One region of the Mesorhizobium sp. CA5 genome, then DNA from elsewhere that is predicted to be linked to it. Evidence: predicted binding sites of a transcription regulator. Region 1 holds the regulator's gene; each other region holds the start of a gene.
The links. The regulator HrcA, encoded in region 1, represses chaperone genes, less so after heat shock. The targets are predictions, from matches to a motif close to GTTAGCACTCNCNNNNNGNGAGTGCTAAC.
Positions count from the first base shown of each region.

Region 2: LB529_RS22385 (co-chaperone GroES) is a predicted target of HrcA. The motif match lies at 2,249-2,277, and genes of this name have one in related genera.
Region 3: groES (co-chaperone GroES) is a predicted target of HrcA. The motif match lies at 3,656-3,684, and genes of this name have one in related genera.

Region 1 covers NZ_JAIUHJ010000016.1:33,896-39,030, forward strand. Annotated here, with positions in the region: gene hemW (radical SAM family heme chaperone HemW) at 1-915, opposite strand, end outside; gene rdgB (RdgB/HAM1 family non-canonical purine NTP pyrophosphatase) at 912-1,589, opposite strand; gene LB529_RS20285 (VOC family protein) at 1,589-1,999, opposite strand; gene rph (ribonuclease PH) at 2,184-2,900, opposite strand; gene hrcA (heat-inducible transcriptional repressor HrcA) at 3,120-4,202, shown strand; gene LB529_RS20300 (hypothetical protein) at 4,274-4,471, shown strand; gene LB529_RS20305 (PQQ-dependent sugar dehydrogenase) at 4,593-5,135, shown strand, end outside.
Region 2 covers NZ_JAIUHJ010000019.1:22,813-27,947, reverse strand. Annotated here, with positions in the region: gene LB529_RS22395 (hypothetical protein) at 1-142, opposite strand, end outside; gene groL (chaperonin GroEL) at 166-1,800, opposite strand; gene LB529_RS22385 (co-chaperone GroES) at 1,857-2,195, opposite strand; gene LB529_RS22380 (hypothetical protein) at 2,688-2,948, shown strand; gene LB529_RS22375 (hypothetical protein) at 2,960-3,310, shown strand; gene LB529_RS22370 (hypothetical protein) at 3,394-3,618, shown strand; gene LB529_RS22365 (DUF1488 domain-containing protein) at 3,743-4,033, shown strand; gene LB529_RS22360 (transglutaminase-like domain-containing protein) at 4,027-4,845, shown strand.
Region 3 covers NZ_JAIUHJ010000001.1:195,377-200,511, reverse strand. Annotated here, with positions in the region: gene LB529_RS01125 (hypothetical protein) at 1-1,109, opposite strand, end outside; gene LB529_RS01120 (Hsp20/alpha crystallin family protein) at 1,553-2,062, opposite strand; gene LB529_RS01115 (Hsp20 family protein) at 2,151-2,627, opposite strand; gene LB529_RS01110 (usg protein) at 2,870-3,142, opposite strand; gene LB529_RS01105 (hypothetical protein) at 3,156-3,503, opposite strand; gene groES (co-chaperone GroES) at 3,834-4,148, shown strand; gene groL (chaperonin GroEL) at 4,210-5,135, shown strand, end outside.

The sequences.
Region 1 (5,135 bases):
GGCCTCGACCAGATTGGCCCAGGTTTCCGGCATTCTTTCCGCGATGGTCACCGTGCGGCGGCCGTTCTCGACGAAGCGGCCATGCGCGCCGGGGCCGACGCCGACATATTCGCCATAGCGCCAATAGGTGAGGTTGTGCCGGCTCTCGGCTCCCGGCCGCGCGTGGTTGGAAATCTCATAGGCCGGCAGGCCTTGCGCCGCCGTTGCCTCCTGCGTCAGCGCGTAGAGGTCGGCAGCATGATCATTGTCGGGCAGCGTGAATTTGCGTGCCGCGTAAAGCGCGTGGAAGGGCGTGCCCTCCTCGATGGTCAGCTGATAGAGCGACAGGTGGTCGACGGCATAGCCGATCGCCTGTTCCAGCTCCGCCCCCCATGCTTCCGGCGTCTGGCCTGGTCGCGCATAGATCAGGTCGAAGGACAGCCGCGGGAAAATTTCGCGCGCGAGGCCGATGGCGTGCAGCGCCTCCTCGACATTGTGCAGCCGGCCGAGGAAGCGCAGATCCTTGTCGTTGAGCGCCTGCACGCCGAGCGAGACGCGGTTGACGCCGGCGGCGCGGTAGCCGCGGAAACGCTCGGCTTCGACCGAGGACGGGTTGGCTTCCAGCGTCACCTCGATGCCGGCCGGCACCGTCCAGTTCCTCGCCACCGCCTCCAGCACCGCGCCGACGGTTTCCGGTTTCATCAACGATGGCGTGCCGCCGCCGAGGAAGATGCTGGTCACCGCGCGCGGCCCGGTGCGGGCGCGCATGGTTGCGAGCTCCGTCTCGAAGGCGCGGGCAAAACGCTCCTGGTCGACCGGCTGGTGGCGGACATGGCTGTTGAAGTCGCAGTAAGGGCACTTGGCTGCGCAGAACGGCCAGTGGATATAAACGCCGAAGCCGGGGCTGCGGTCGAGCGGTAGGGTCACTGCGCTCATGCGGATCCTGATCGCGCCAAATCCAATCTGGCCAAATTCAATCGCGCTTCGGCGAATTTCTGAAAGGCGCGGGCGCGGTGCGACAGCGCCGTCGCCTGGCCGGGCTTCCAGCCATGCTTTTCTTCCGCGCTCATCTCGCCAAAAGTCTTGTCGAAACCGTTGGGCAGGAACACCGGATCGTAGCCGAAGCCGAGCGTGCCGCGCGGCGGCCACACCAGCCTGCCTTCGGCCTCGCCGCGATAATATTCGGCCTCGCCGTTGGGAAATGCCAGGCAGATGACGGCGACGAAGCGGCCGGTGCGCTGCGCGGGCTCCGTAGCGCCAACCTCCTGCAGCGCCACCTCGGTGCGCTGCATGGCCATGCCGAAATCCCTGCTGCCGTCCGGCGTCTCGGCCCAGTTGGCGGTATAGACACCGGGCGCGCCGTCGAGCGCGTCGACGCAGAGCCCGGAATCGTCCGACAGCGCCGGCAGGCCGGTCGCCTTGGCGGCGGCATATGCCTTGATATAGGCGTTCTCCTCGAAGGTGGTGCCGGTCTCGTCGGGTTCGGGCAGGCCGTATTCCTTGGCCGATTTCGCCTCGAATCCGAACGGCGCCATCAGGTCGGCGAATTCGCGCAGCTTGCCTTCATTGTGGCTGGCGACGACGATCTTTTTTCCGTTGAGCGAGTGCATCAGAAACCCCAGATCCTTGGCTCGGCGAACTCGATCGAATTGCCCGACGGGTCGCGGATATAGATCGAGTGCCCGCCCTGCGGCCATTCAAAATCGCTTTCGATGGCGATGTTGTTGGCGGCGAGATGACTGCGCCATGCGGCGATTTCATCGGCGGTTGCCGCAAAGCAGAGGTGCCCTTCGCCAGTCGTGCCATGCGGCGGCACCTTCAGCCGAGCGTCCGGCGCCGGCGGGATTTTCGTTACCTCGGCATTGAAGAGAAGCAATACGCCGTCGCCGCAGCGGAAGAAGACGTGGCGCCCTTCGACCTTGCCCAAGGCTTCGAGGCCGATGATGTCGCGGTAGAAGGTTTCGGCGGCGTGTAGGTCTGTGACGTAGAGGGTGTATTCGAGGATTGCAGAGGGTATCACGAGGCCCCCCTCTCTGCCCTGCCGGGCATCTCCCCCTCAAGGGGGGAGATTAGCTGCGGCCACGCCGGCACCTCTTCTGCAACATTGTCGATTGGCGAAAGCCGCCGTGACATACAATCTCCCCCCTTGAGGGGGAGATGGCCGGCTGGCCAGAGAGGGGGGCCTAGGCTCGGCATTCGGAAACCTACGCCACCGCCATCTGCTGCAGGCTCACCAGCCGCGAAATACCCTTCTTCGCCAAGCCCATCAGCGCCGCGAACTGCTCCTCGGAGAAAGGCTCGCCCTCGGCCGTGCCCTGGATCTCGACGATGCCGCCCTTGCCGGTCATGACGAAATTGGCGTCGGTGCCGGCCGAGGAATCCTCCAGGTAATCAAGATCGATGACCGGCTGGCCGTCATGGATGCCGCAGGAAATCGCCGCGACATGGTCCTTCAGCACCTTGGCGACGCTCACCATCTGGCGCGCTTCCATCCAGCGCAGGCAATCGTAGAGCGCCACCCAGCCGCCGGTGATCGAGGCCGTGCGGGTGCCGCCATCGGCCTGGATGACGTCGCAGTCGACGGTGATCTGCTGCTCGCCCAGCGCCTGCAGGTCGACCACGGCGCGTAGCGAGCGGCCGATCAGCCGCTGGATCTCCAGCGTGCGGCCGCCCTGCTTGCCGGCGGAAGCTTCGCGCCGCATGCGCTCGCCGGTCGAGCGCGGCAGCATCCCGTATTCGGCCGTCACCCAGCCCTTGCCGGAATTGCGCATCCAGGCCGGCACCTTTTCCTCCAGGCTCGCCGTGCACAGGACATGCGTGTCGCCGAACTTCACCAGGCACGAGCCTTCGGCATGCTTGGAGACGCCGCGTTCGAAGGAGATGGCGCGCATTTCGTCGGCTTGGCGTTTGGAGGGGCGCATTCGGCCTTCTTTCTTGTCGTTTCCGGAATCGTGGCCGGCTTGTAGACGTATGCGCAGCATGGCGCAAAGGAAAACGAGGTCGCAACGGAAAACGGGCCGCGCGACCGCAAACGCGCCACCGGTGACCGCAAACGCGGCACCGTGTGACCGCGAGCGCGGCACCGGGTTGCGCCGCCGTAGCTTAAGTCTATATCTTTCGGAAGGAGGTTTCTCGCCGGAATGAACAAACCAGTCGATCCGACGTCGCAGTCGCCGGTACTTCAGTCACTCGACATGCGCTCGCGCGATATCTTCCGGCGGATTGTCGATTCCTATCTGCGCGACGGCGAGCCGGTCGGCTCGCGCAGCCTGTCGCGCATCCTGCCCTCCTCGCTGTCGCCCGCCACCATCCGCAATGTGATGAGCGACCTCGAGCATCTGGGGCTGATCTACGCGCCGCATGTTTCCGCCGGGCGGCTGCCGACCCAGACCGGGCTGCGCTTTTTCGTCGACGCCTTCATGGAGCTGGGCGACCTTTCCGACGACGAGCGCCGCACCATCGAGGCGCAGGTGCGCGCCTCCGGCTCGGGCGCGACGCTGGAGCATATGCTGACCGAGGCCAGCCAGATGCTGTCGGGCATGTCGCGCGGCGCCGGCCTCGTGCTCGCCTCCAAGCACGAGGTGGCGCTGAAGCACATCGAATTCATCCAGCTCGAGCCCGCAAAGGCGCTCGCCGTGCTGGTGTCGCAGAACGGCGATGTCGAGAACCGCGTCGTCGACCTGCCGGCCGGCACCACCGTGTCGCAGCTGCATGAAGCGTCCAATTTCCTCAACGCCCATATCCGTGGGCGAACACTGGCCGAGGCGCGGGCGGAAATCGCCCGCATCAAGGACGAGACAAGGGCGGCCCTCGACACGCTGTCGCAGGATCTGGTCGAGAAAGGCCTCGCGGTCTGGGCCGGCGCCGAAAGCGGCCTGCCGGCGCGCCTTATCGTGCGCGGCCGCGCCAATCTCCTGGAAAACGTCACCGCCCAAGCGGACATCGAATTGCTTCGCCATCTGTTCGAGGATTTGGAAACCCAGGACGGACTGCTGCAGCTGCTCGATCTCGCCGAAGAGGGGCCGGGCGTGCGCATCTTCATCGGCTCGGAGAACAAGCTGTTTTCGCTGTCCGGCTCCTCGCTGGTCGTCGCCCCCTATCGCGACAAGGACGCCCGCGTCGTCGGCGCGCTTGGCGTCATCGGGCCGACCCGGCTGAACTACGCCCGCATCGTGCCGATGGTCGATTACACTGCACAACTGATTTCCCGCATGCTTCGTTAGGTGTATCGATATTCAGGTGAGGCCGGCCTGACCTGAACCTCGACACAGCTGAGGGTGCAAAGGAGAAGAACATGGCGCTGGAATCGCTCAAGGCCCAGATCAGCCTGCTGCTCGAGGAAATGGTGAACCAGCCCGAGGACGAGCACGAGATCCAGGAGCAGCTGCGCGAGAAATTGAGGGAGATGCGCGCCATGGGCCTGCCCCTGCCGGCTGATCTCGTCGAGTTGGAAAAGCGCCTCGACGACGATCTGGATGCCGAAGAGGCCTGAGGCCGGCAAGTCACGTGCGCGAGCTTCTCTTTTCGATCGTTAGCCCAATATGTTCTATCTCCGGGGCCTTATCGACTGAGGCACCCGAAGGCGGGACATAGTGGCAGAGACGGAGGACAGCATGATGCGGATCGCCGGCCTTGCGGGCCTCGCACTGGTTTTTGCCACGGCTGCCTTTGCGCAGCAGACCGATCAGCCCTTGCTCAGCGGCGAAAAAGCTTTCGGCGACTGGAAAGCCGACCGTCCGGGCGTGCGCCGGCTGCTGAAACCTGAGGATTTGCCGAAACCCGATATGACGGAATCCGCCTCCAACGGCGGCGGCGTCACCGATCGTCCCGAGGATGCCAAGCCAAAGCTTCCGCCCGGCTTTTCCGCCGAGCTGATCGCGTCGGGCGTCGACAGTCCGCGCGTCGTGCGGGTGGCGCCGAACGGCGACCTCTTCGTTGCCGACAGCCGGGCGAGCCAGGTGCGCGTCTATCGCCTCGCAGAAGGCAGCGCCAAGCCTGCACAGGAGTCGATCTTCGCCAAGGGCCTGACCCGGCCCTACGGCATCGCCTTTTATCCGCCGGGCGACAAGCCGCAATGGGTCTATGTCGCCAACAGCAACAGCGTCGTCCGCTTCCCCTATCGCGAGGGTGACCTGGAAGCGTCTGGCAAGCCGGAA
Region 2 (5,135 bases), on a different contig from region 1:
GGCCCCTGCGCGACGAGAGACCTTCTCGCATACGGGCCGCCAGGTTCGTCATATTGCTGGATGTGGCCGAAGCCGCCACGATGGCGACCGGCGACTTGACCCCAAGCCTGCCGAACGCTGGGGGTAGCGTCGGTTCACGCACGGCCGTCTCCTGGCGCCAAGGTCTCAGTATCCCATTCCGCCCATGCCGCCGCCGCTAGGTGAAGGTGCGGCATCCTTGGCCGGAATGTCGGTGATCATGGCTTCGGCGGTGATCAAAAGCGCTGCGATCGAGCCGGCATCCTGCAGTGCCGTGCGCACCACCTTTGCCGGATCGACGATGCCTGCCTTGATCATGTCGACATATACCTCGTTCTGGGCGTCAAAGCCCTGATTGTGGTCCTTGCTGTCGGCAAGCTTGCCGACGATGATCGACCCTTCGACGCCGGAATTCTCAGCGATCTGGCGCATCGGCGCTTCGAGCGCCCGGAGCACGATCGAGATGCCTGCGGTGACATCGACATTGGCGCTGGTCAGGCCCTTGAGCGCCGACCTGGCGCGCAGCAGCGCCACACCACCGCCGGGCACGATGCCTTCCTCGACAGCCGCGCGCGTGGCGTTCAGCGCATCGTCGATCCGGTCCTTCTTTTCCTTGACTTCCGACTCCGTAGCACCGCCGACGCGGATCACCGCAACGCCACCGGAGAGCTTGGCCAGCCGCTCCTGCAGCTTTTCCTTGTCGTAGTCGGACGTGGTTTCCTCGATCTGACCCCTGATCTGGGCGACGCGCGCCTGGATGGTGGCCTTGGCGCCGGCGCCGTCGATGATCGTGGTGGTGTCCTTGTCGATCAGCACGCGCTTGGCGCGACCGAGCATGTCGATGGTGACGTTTTCGAGCTTGATGCCGAGATCCTCCGAGATCATCTGGCCGGCGGTGAGCACGGCGATGTCTTCCAGCATCGCCTTGCGGCGATCGCCGAAGCCCGGCGCCTTGACGGCCGCGACCTTGAGGCCGCCGCGCAGCTTGTTGACGACCAGCGTGGCCAGCGCCTCGCCTTCGACGTCCTCGGAGATGATCAGCAGCGGCCTACCGCCCTGCACCACTGCTTCGAGGATCGGCAGCATCGCCTGCAGGTTGCCGAGCTTCTTTTCGTGGATAAGCACATAGGGCTCTTCCAGTTCGACGCGCATCTTGTCGGCATTGGTGACGAAATACGGGCTGAGATAGCCGCGGTCGAACTGCATGCCCTCCACGACGTCGAGCTCGGTCTCGGCGGTCTTGGCTTCCTCGACAGTGATGACGCCGTCATTGCCGACCTTGTCCATGGCCTTGGCGATCATCTCACCGACGCTGGCATCGCCATTGGCGGCAATGGTGCCGACCTGCGCGATCTCGGCCGACGACTTGACCTTCTTGGCCCGCGCCTTGATTTCCTCAACCACGGCGGTGACCGCCTGGTCGATGCCGCGCTTGAGGTCCATCGGGTTCATGCCGGCAGCGACCAGCTTGGCGCCTTCGCGCAGGATCGAGGCGGCCAGCACCGTGGCGGTGGTCGTGCCGTCCCCGGCAAGGTCGTTGGTCTTCGAGGCCACTTCGCGCACCATCTGGGCGCCCATGTTTTCGAACTTGTCGGTAAGCTCGATTTCCTTGGCCACCGTCACACCGTCCTTGGTGATGCGCGGCGCGCCATAAGCCTTGTCGATGATGACGTTGCGGCCCTTGGGGCCGAGCGTCACCTTGACGGCGTTGTTCAGGAGCTCGACGCCGCGCAGCATGCGGTCGCGCGCGTCGGTGGAGAATTTGATTTCCTTGGCAGACATGATCGTTGATCCCGTTCGAAAATTGGAGTGCGCGGCTTGCCGTGAAGACTGCCCGGTCAGGCGGCGTTCTTGACGGCCATTGTCTTGTCGACGATGCCGGTCTCGCTCTTGTCGATGATGCCCATGATGTCGGCTTCCTTCATGATCAGAAGGTCCTCGCCATCGATCTTGACCTCGGTGCCGGACCATTTGCCGAACAGGATGAAGTCGGCGGCTTTCACATCGGGCACGATCAAGGCGCCGCTTTCGTCGCGTGCTCCCGGGCCGACGGCGATCACTTCGCCTTCCTGCGGTTTCTCCCTGGCATTGTCGGGAATGATGATGCCGCCCTTGGATTTGGTATCGCCTTCGGCGCGGCGAACGACGACGCGGTCGTGGAGTGGCCGGAATTTCATGGGAACTTCTTTCTGTGGCCGGCATTGGGCGGCCCCTGCCTCTGTATAGGCGGGTTGGCACTCGATAGATAGGAGTGCCAGAATTATTTCTCGCCGATGGCCAAGAATTCGAATGAAATAATTCGAGCCGCGCAGAAATTCATCCGTACTTGTGGGAAATTTTCTGCCGGCTTGAATTCTGCGGGCGTGCGTCTGTTATTTCAAGGGACAAATAAAAAGCGTCTCGACCTTGTTTAGAACTCAAATGAGGCGCATAGGTAAAACTCGTTGATTTGGTCGAGTTGGCTTTGTGTCAGAGCCCCGCCATTCACCACCGAATTCTCGAAAACGAGTGCAGCGCCGGTCCGGCGCACATTTCGTTCCGTTCGAACCCCTGGAATGACATCGACGCTGACCACGAATGTACTGGCAGCGTCGGGCATCATTCCGGTGGTTCGAGTGGGAATGATAGGGAAACGCGCAGGCGCGGGTTTCCGCTGAAAGCCGCAACAAATGACCAGCCGCACCACACCAACTATCGTTCGCTTCAAGTCGGCGTTTTCGCTGCCCGGCTTTGATGCACCGCAACCACCCGGGGATTACCGCGTCGATCACGACGAGGAAGCCCTCGAAGGAGCTTCCCTGATCGCGTGGCGCCGCGTCGCCACCTTCATTCACCTGCCGGCGATCTCCGCAAGCGGTGCTACGCGGCAGATGGTGCCGATCGAACCGGCATCGCTCAAAGCCGCACTGGAGCAGGACCAGAGACAATGATGAGAACCACGATGATGCAACGCAACCCACACCCGGTCCGCCGCGAAGCCGCAACGCATCTATTTGCTCTCGGACAGGCTGTCCGGCTGAAGGGCGGCTTCGGCACGTTTCCAAAGACTTCGGAAATCTACCGGATCACAGCCAGACTCCCGCCGAGGGAAGATTCGGCGCAGTACCGCATCCGCAACGACGGCGAACCTCATGAACGGGTGGCGACGCAAGACAGTCTCGAACCGGTCGCCACATCGCCGGGTGACACCATAACGCTCATCGAAAGGACGTTCGCACATGGCAAAGGGACCGAAACGCTCGAGCCGGGAAATCAGGAAGCCGAAGCAGGAAAAGGCCCTGCCCAAGCCTAAAAGCGTGTTCGGCGCCCACACCAGACTTCCTGACATCAGTACCCCTCGCGGCTAAGGCGAGAACTGACACAGCGAGATGGATGATGATGAAGATCATGATCGAATTCTATCGCACCCGAGAAGCGGACGATGCGCATGCCGTGCTCGGCCGCGAGGCCGCGGAAGCCGCCGACCTCGACGATGCGATCGAAATCGCCAGGCTTTTGGCTGGGACCCTGAACATGCCGCAGCGGCCGGACGCCATGACGATCGCCGATGCGAATGGCGCAACGCTCTATTCGGGCGTTCTCGCCGGGGAAGGCGAGTAATGAGGATCGGCTAACATCATGAGTGGCCATAACGACGAAAGCTGTCGGACCCGCAACGTCGCCGCGCTTGCGGTCTGGGAAAATGAGGGCGGCGCGTCCGGGCGCAATTTCTATGGACCATCAAATGGCCGTCGAGTGGAAGTTGGTCGCTCCTGGACCGACTTCCACGTTTTCAGCGCGCAACGCCGTCGGCCTCACCGATCATGACGGCTTGCTTCTTGGTCGATGTCAGGCGCTCGCGAAATCGGATATCGCCTTGGCCGAGACCGGGCCTGCTGAAACAAGATACCTTTCAGCATTCGAGGCCTTGCTGATGTCCATCCATGATGTTGCTTGCCAAGCCTACTCCCGCAACCGTCGCGAATCCTGCACTCTGACCCCCGCTGATTTCCGGCAGGAAAGATCCACATGCTGATCCGCTACGGCTATGAGATCACGCTGACCTGCCAGCAACCGACCGCATTGGTATGCCTGCTATCGGTCCACGACGACCGCGCGGCCGACATCAGGATCCCCGAAACGGTCTTCACCACGCCCGATGTTCCGACATCGACCTACCATGATCTCTTTGGCAACCGATGCCGCCGGCTTGTCGCGCCCGCGGGCGACCTGACGATATGGGGCGATGCAACGATCGAGGATGACGGCAAGATAGACAGGCTGCTGCCAGCTGCCCGCGAAGTAGCGGTGTGGGATTTGCCGGACGGCTGCCTTGTCTACCTAATGGGCAGCCGCTACTGCGAAACCGATCGTCTCAGCCAGGCGGCGTGGGACATGTTTGGCGCCACTGCCCCAGGTTGGGGCCGCGTGCAAGCAATCTGCGACTTCGTCCACGGTCATATTCAATTCGACTACATGCAGGCCAGATCGACGCGAACGGCCTTCGAGGCGTACCAGGAACGCATAGGCGTCTGCCGCGACTTCGCCCATCTCGCGCTGACTTTGTGCCGCTGCCTCAATATTCCTGCACGCTACGTCAACGGACATCTCGGCGACATCGGGGTCCCGGTCGTCGACCCCATGGACTTCAGCGCCTGGATCGAGGTCTTCCTGGACGGTGCTTGGCATACTTTTGATCCCCGAAACAACACGCCCAGGATTGGCAGGATCGTCGTCGCCCGCGGCCGCGATGCGGCCGACATTCCGCTCATCAACTCCTTCGGCCCGCATGTTCTCAAAGGGTTTCGGGTCTGGACCTACGAAGTGCAGAACCTTCATCTCACATGAACAATTTGCAGGCGGGGCGCGGCCTCTCGACCTGTTGAAGTAGGGGCCGTTTCTGGCGCCAAGCGGATCGTCTGCTAGTGGCGCTATGATGACTTCCAGCGCGGTCGCCTGCGACGTCCGCTTTTAGGCAGGGGCACAGCTAACTTTAATGACCAAAGTGAGGCGCAAAGCTGCCGTTCACGTCTCGATAGCTTTCGGCTCAGACTCTCCCGTTCCTTACCGGTCTTTGCGGCACCGAGACAGGCCCATCACGCCCGACACTGTAAGAAGTATCGCACGCTCTCCGAGTG
Region 3 (5,135 bases), on a different contig from region 1:
ACGGCGAGCCTTTTCTCCGCAATCTGGCGTTCGGTGACGGCGTCGTTCAGCTGCGCCTTTAGCCTGGTGATCTCGTCCGTGGCTTCGCCATTGTCGGTCGAGACCTTGTCCAGACGCGACTGCAGTTCCTGGATCTCGGCACGCAAACCGCGCATTTCCGCGTGGCTGCGTGCCAATTCGGCGGTGCTGTCGCTCTCGGCGATCCGCGCCGCCTCGATTGTTTCGGCAAGCCTGGCCTGCGCTGCCTCGAGCGCTTTCTGCAGCCGGGTTTCTTCCTTTTCGTGGTTGCCGATTTGAGCCATCAGCTCGGCGATGTGGGCGGTTTCACTGGCGTGGGTTGCCGCGAACTCGTCGAACTTGTGCCGGGCCTCCGCCTCGCGCTTTTGCGCCTGCTCCAGATCGACGGAAAGGCCGACCTGCTTTTCGCGCAGCAGCTTGTTCTCGGCGCCGCGCCTGTCGACTTCGACGGTCTTGGCCGTCAGGGCTTTAACGATCTCGCCGAACTCCGTCTCGCGCCTGGCGGTCTCATTGCCCATCTCCACCAGCTCCAGGCGCACCGCCGCAAGCGCCGAGCGCAGCTGCTCCCGGTCCTGGACGAGGCTCGCCTCGCGCTGCTGCCACGCTTCGGCCGCGCCGTCGCGTTCGCGCTGCCGGCGGGCGGCGTCAAGCAATTGTTCCGACAATGTCTTGTGTTCGGCGGTGAGAGCGAGATTTGCCAGCTCCAGCTCGTTGGAGCGCAACACGTCGCGATGGAAGACGTTGAGGACTTCGCGCGTCATATGATGCGCAGTGGCGATCTCCGCCAGCTTTGCCTCGATCTCCTGCAGATGGCCCTGCCCGTCCCGGAAAAGCCCGGTGACGGCCTCCAGGGCGGCCAGCCGCGTCTGGGTATGCGGTGTCAGCCGCGATGCCGATGCGTCGGACGGCTCTTCGGCCGGCGGATTCTCGTCGCTTGCAACCAGTTCCCGACCGGCGACGGCGTCGTCTTCCGACGGCGGCTGTTCGTCATCTTTGAGAACGTCCTCGAACGCCTCCGCCAGATCCGATTGGAGTTCCTGAAATTCCTTATCGACGTCCTCGGCCCGCTTGATCAGAGACTTGAAATTCATCACGGCACATCCCTTACGCTCGACGACACATCTTTTACGCTCGCCCCCGGGCGTACTTAACGAATTACTAATCTATCGCGTTACCTTCCGTTCGGGAAGCCTGTGCAAAGGAAACCAAAATTAAGGTTATCGCCGGTCCCAATCTGATGCGGATCCGCGCTAGGTGAGCCCCTCTCCCGTTCCTAACATATGTTAGCTTTCTCTCCGGATAGGTGCTGAAAGCATGCGCAGCAGAAGGGAAAGACAGCGAGCTGCTTGTCATCATTCAGATGAGCGATGCGAAGACTTCTGGACGGAAAAAAGAAGCTCCCGCCGTATAAATTTTCTCTTCCTCGGCCGCCCATGATCGATCGAGTGGAGTTGCTTGCGCGAGCATCCGATTGCCGTGGCTCTATGGGAGGTCGACGCGGGAGGCGGATGGGCCGACCTCCCGCGTCGGTGCATCAACTCTTGATGTCGATGCGCTTGACCTGCGACTGCGCCTTCTCGCTCTTCGGCAAGGTGACGGTCAGCACGCCGTTCTTGAAGCGGGCATCCACCTCGTCTTCCTTGACCTCGTAGCCGACCGGGATGCGGCGCTCGAAGCGGCCGTAATAGCGCTCGGAGAACTGCCTATCCTTGTCCTCCGTCTCGGAGCGCTTCTCGCCTCTCAGCGTCAGCACGCCGTCGTCGAGCAGGACCTCGATGTCTTTCTGTTCGAGGCCAGGCACCTCGGCCATCACCTTGATCTCCTTCTCGCCGTTGGAGATCTCGACGCTCGGCCAACCGGCGCCGAGGGCGGAGACACCGCCAAGTGACGGCAACCGACTGTCGAAGCCGCGGAAAACGTCGTCAAACAGGCGGTTCACCTCGCGATGCAGCGACAGGAACGGATCGCGCTCACCGTCGCGGAATATGCTTGGAAGCTGGTTGCCGTTGCTCCGGCCCCAGGGGATCAGATCACGGACACTCATGGTTTGCTCCTTTCTGTTCATCGGCTCGAAAAGCACCTACGCGCCGGGCAGTGCCCGGCGCATAGCGCGGATGCGCTCACAGAAGCCCTTAGGCGGCGTGCTTCTCGGCTTCGATCTTCTTTGTCGTGCCTTTGAGCGTTGCCTTGTCGGCCGCGATCTCGATCCGCCGCGGTTTCATCTCTTCTGGAATTTCGCGCTTCAGATCGATCGTCAGCAGCCCATTGACCAAGCTGGCGCCAACGACCTTGACGTGGTCGGCAAGCTCGAAGCGGCGCTGGAATGCACGGCCGGCGATGCCACGATGCAGGTACTCGCCCTTGTCCTCGCCGGCTTTCTGGCCAGAGACCATGAGCATGTTCTGCTCCTGGGTAATGGCCAGTTCGTCCTGCGAGAACCCAGCCACCGCCATACTGATGCGGTAGTCGTCGTCTGCGGTCTTGGCGATGTCATAGGGTGGCCAATTGTCGACGGTCTCGATCCGGCTCGCCGTCTCGAGCGCGTTCAGCATTCGATCGAAGCCGATGCTCGACCGGAACAGGGGACTGAAGTCAAACGTGGTTCTCATAGCTACATCCTCCATTGAGCAACATAGATACGAGGAGCGCCAAGGAAGCGGCGCCCCTTGACCTTGCCGGTCTCTCTCAAGCACCGGCGTAATCGATCTGGGAATTCAACACGGGCACGTCAAGGCCCCGCTCCGAAGCCGCCTTCAAGGTCGTGAAAGTCAGTCCCTTCGTCTGCATGCAGGCAGGCAAATCATGAGTTGGAGGCGGCCGCACAACCACGACCGCCTCGGGGAGCTGATCTTCAATGGATCGCGATGATCCCGTCGACGGCCCGCCACTCCGACGCCCTGATGAGCCGATGGTGAGCGACACGGACAGAATGCAAGGCGCCAGCCAGCTCGCGCTCCCAAAAGCCCAGAAAGCCCCTCAGCGCCGGGAAATCCGGGGCAAGATCATAGTCCTGCCAGACGTAAAGCTGGAGCAGGCTGGGATGGTCGGGCAGATGATAATGGATCTCGGCAGTGGTCAAGCCATAGCCATTCATCTGCAAGCGGAATTCCCTGCTGACCGCCATCGCCTTCGGGCCTTCACGCGCTCAGCCGGTCGACCACCTGCCGGTGGTCGTCATCGGCAGGGCCGCTGGGCGGCGGAGCCAGCGCATCAAGCCGGCGCAGCGCATCCATGATGTCGTCGAAGGAGACCGGCCGCTCGGTGCCCGGCGGCTGGCGCAGCGCCGGCATCGATTCTACGGCGCAAGCATCGGACGCCCAGGACGAAAGGATCGCCCGCTTTTCCCATATATCGAGCGAGCCGTCCTCCAGCACATCCCGCGGGTGCTGAAAATGCCTGGCCGGCGACAGCAGCCGGTCGAGCGAAAGGTCTGATAGTTCGGGAGCTAGGGAAGGAATGATCGGCGAAAGCGTCTGTCGGTCCATTTCTGTCCTCCGTCTCCAAAAACTCCTTGCTTCGGGTTCCAATTTCTCAGCGGTCCCGGCGCTGCCGGGCACCGATAATCTTGTTCAACTCAATCGCGAATTCAAGCCTCTCCGTTATCGGAGCGGGCCAATTTACCGCATGTTTTCAGCGCGCTAGCACTCAACGGTCGAGAGTGCCAAAAAATTTGCGGTACCCCCTTGAAAGTAGATGAAGGCAAAATTAGCTCGACATGCGCGCGATGCCGAAAGGGTCGCGCGAGCCCCGCTCCGGTCCTGCCGGTCCGGAGCGGAGGAACTGCTCGCAATCTGTTTGTCCTGAAGGAGAACGATATGACGTTCCGTCCATTGCATGACCGCGTGCTCGTGCGCCGCATCGAGGCCGAAGAGAAGACGGCCGGCGGTATCATCATCCCCGACACTGCCAAGGAAAAGCCGCAGGAAGGCGAAGTCATCGCCGTCGGCCCGGGGACCCGCGACGAGGGCGGCAAGCTCGTGCCCCTCGACGTGAAGGTCGGCGACCGCATCCTGTTCGGCAAGTGGTCCGGCACCGAGATCAAGCTCAACGGCGAGGATCTGCTCATCATGAAGGAAAGCGATGTGATGGGCGTGATCGAGCAGGCCGCGACGCTGAAGAAAGCCGCCTGACCGGGGCTTCGATAGAACCGCAACCCAGTCAATGAAAGCTGCCTAAACAAGGAGTGATCCAATGGCTGCCAAGGAAGTCAAATTCCATTCCGACGCCCGCGAGCGCATGCTGCGCGGCGTCAATATCCTCGCCGACGCGGTGAAGGTGACGCTCGGTCCGAAGGGCCGCAACGTCGTCATCGACAAGTCGTTCGGCGCTCCGCGCATCACCAAGGACGGCGTCACCGTCGCCAAGGAGATCGAGCTCGAGGACAAGTTCGAGAACATGGGCGCCCAGATGGTCCGCGAAGTTGCTTCGAAGACCAGCGACCTCGCGGGCGACGGCACCACGACGGCCACCGTGCTTGCCCAGGCGATCGTTCGCGAAGGGGCCAAGGCCGTTGCGTCGGGCATGAACCCGATGGATCTGAAACGCGGTATCGACAAGGCGGTGGATGCCGTCGTCGCCGAACTCAAGGTCAACGCCCGCAAGATCACCAGCAACGACGAGATCGCCCAGGTCGGCACGATCTCGGCCAATGGCGATGCCGAGATCGGCCGCTTCCTGGCCGAGGCTATGGAAAAAGTCGGCAACGAAGGCGTCATCACCGTCGAGGAGGCCAAGACGGCCGAGACCGAGCTGGAAGTCGTGGAAGGCATGCAGTTCGACCGCGGCTATCTCTCGCCCTATTTCATCACCAACCAGGACAAGATGCGCGTCGAGCTCGAAGAGCCCTATGTGCTGATCCACGAGAAGAAGCTCGGCAATCTGCAGGCCCTGCTGCCGGTGCTGGAAGCCGTGGTGCAGTCCGGCAAGCCGCTGCTGATCATCGCCGAGGATGTCGAAGGCGAAGCTCTGGCCACGCTCGTCGTCAACAAGCTGCGCGGCGGGCTTAAGGTCGCCGCCGTCAAGGCTCCGGGCTTCGGCGACCGCCGCAAGGCCATGCTGGAGGACATCGCCATCCTGACCGGCGGCACGGCCATCAGTGAGGATCTCGGCATCAAGCT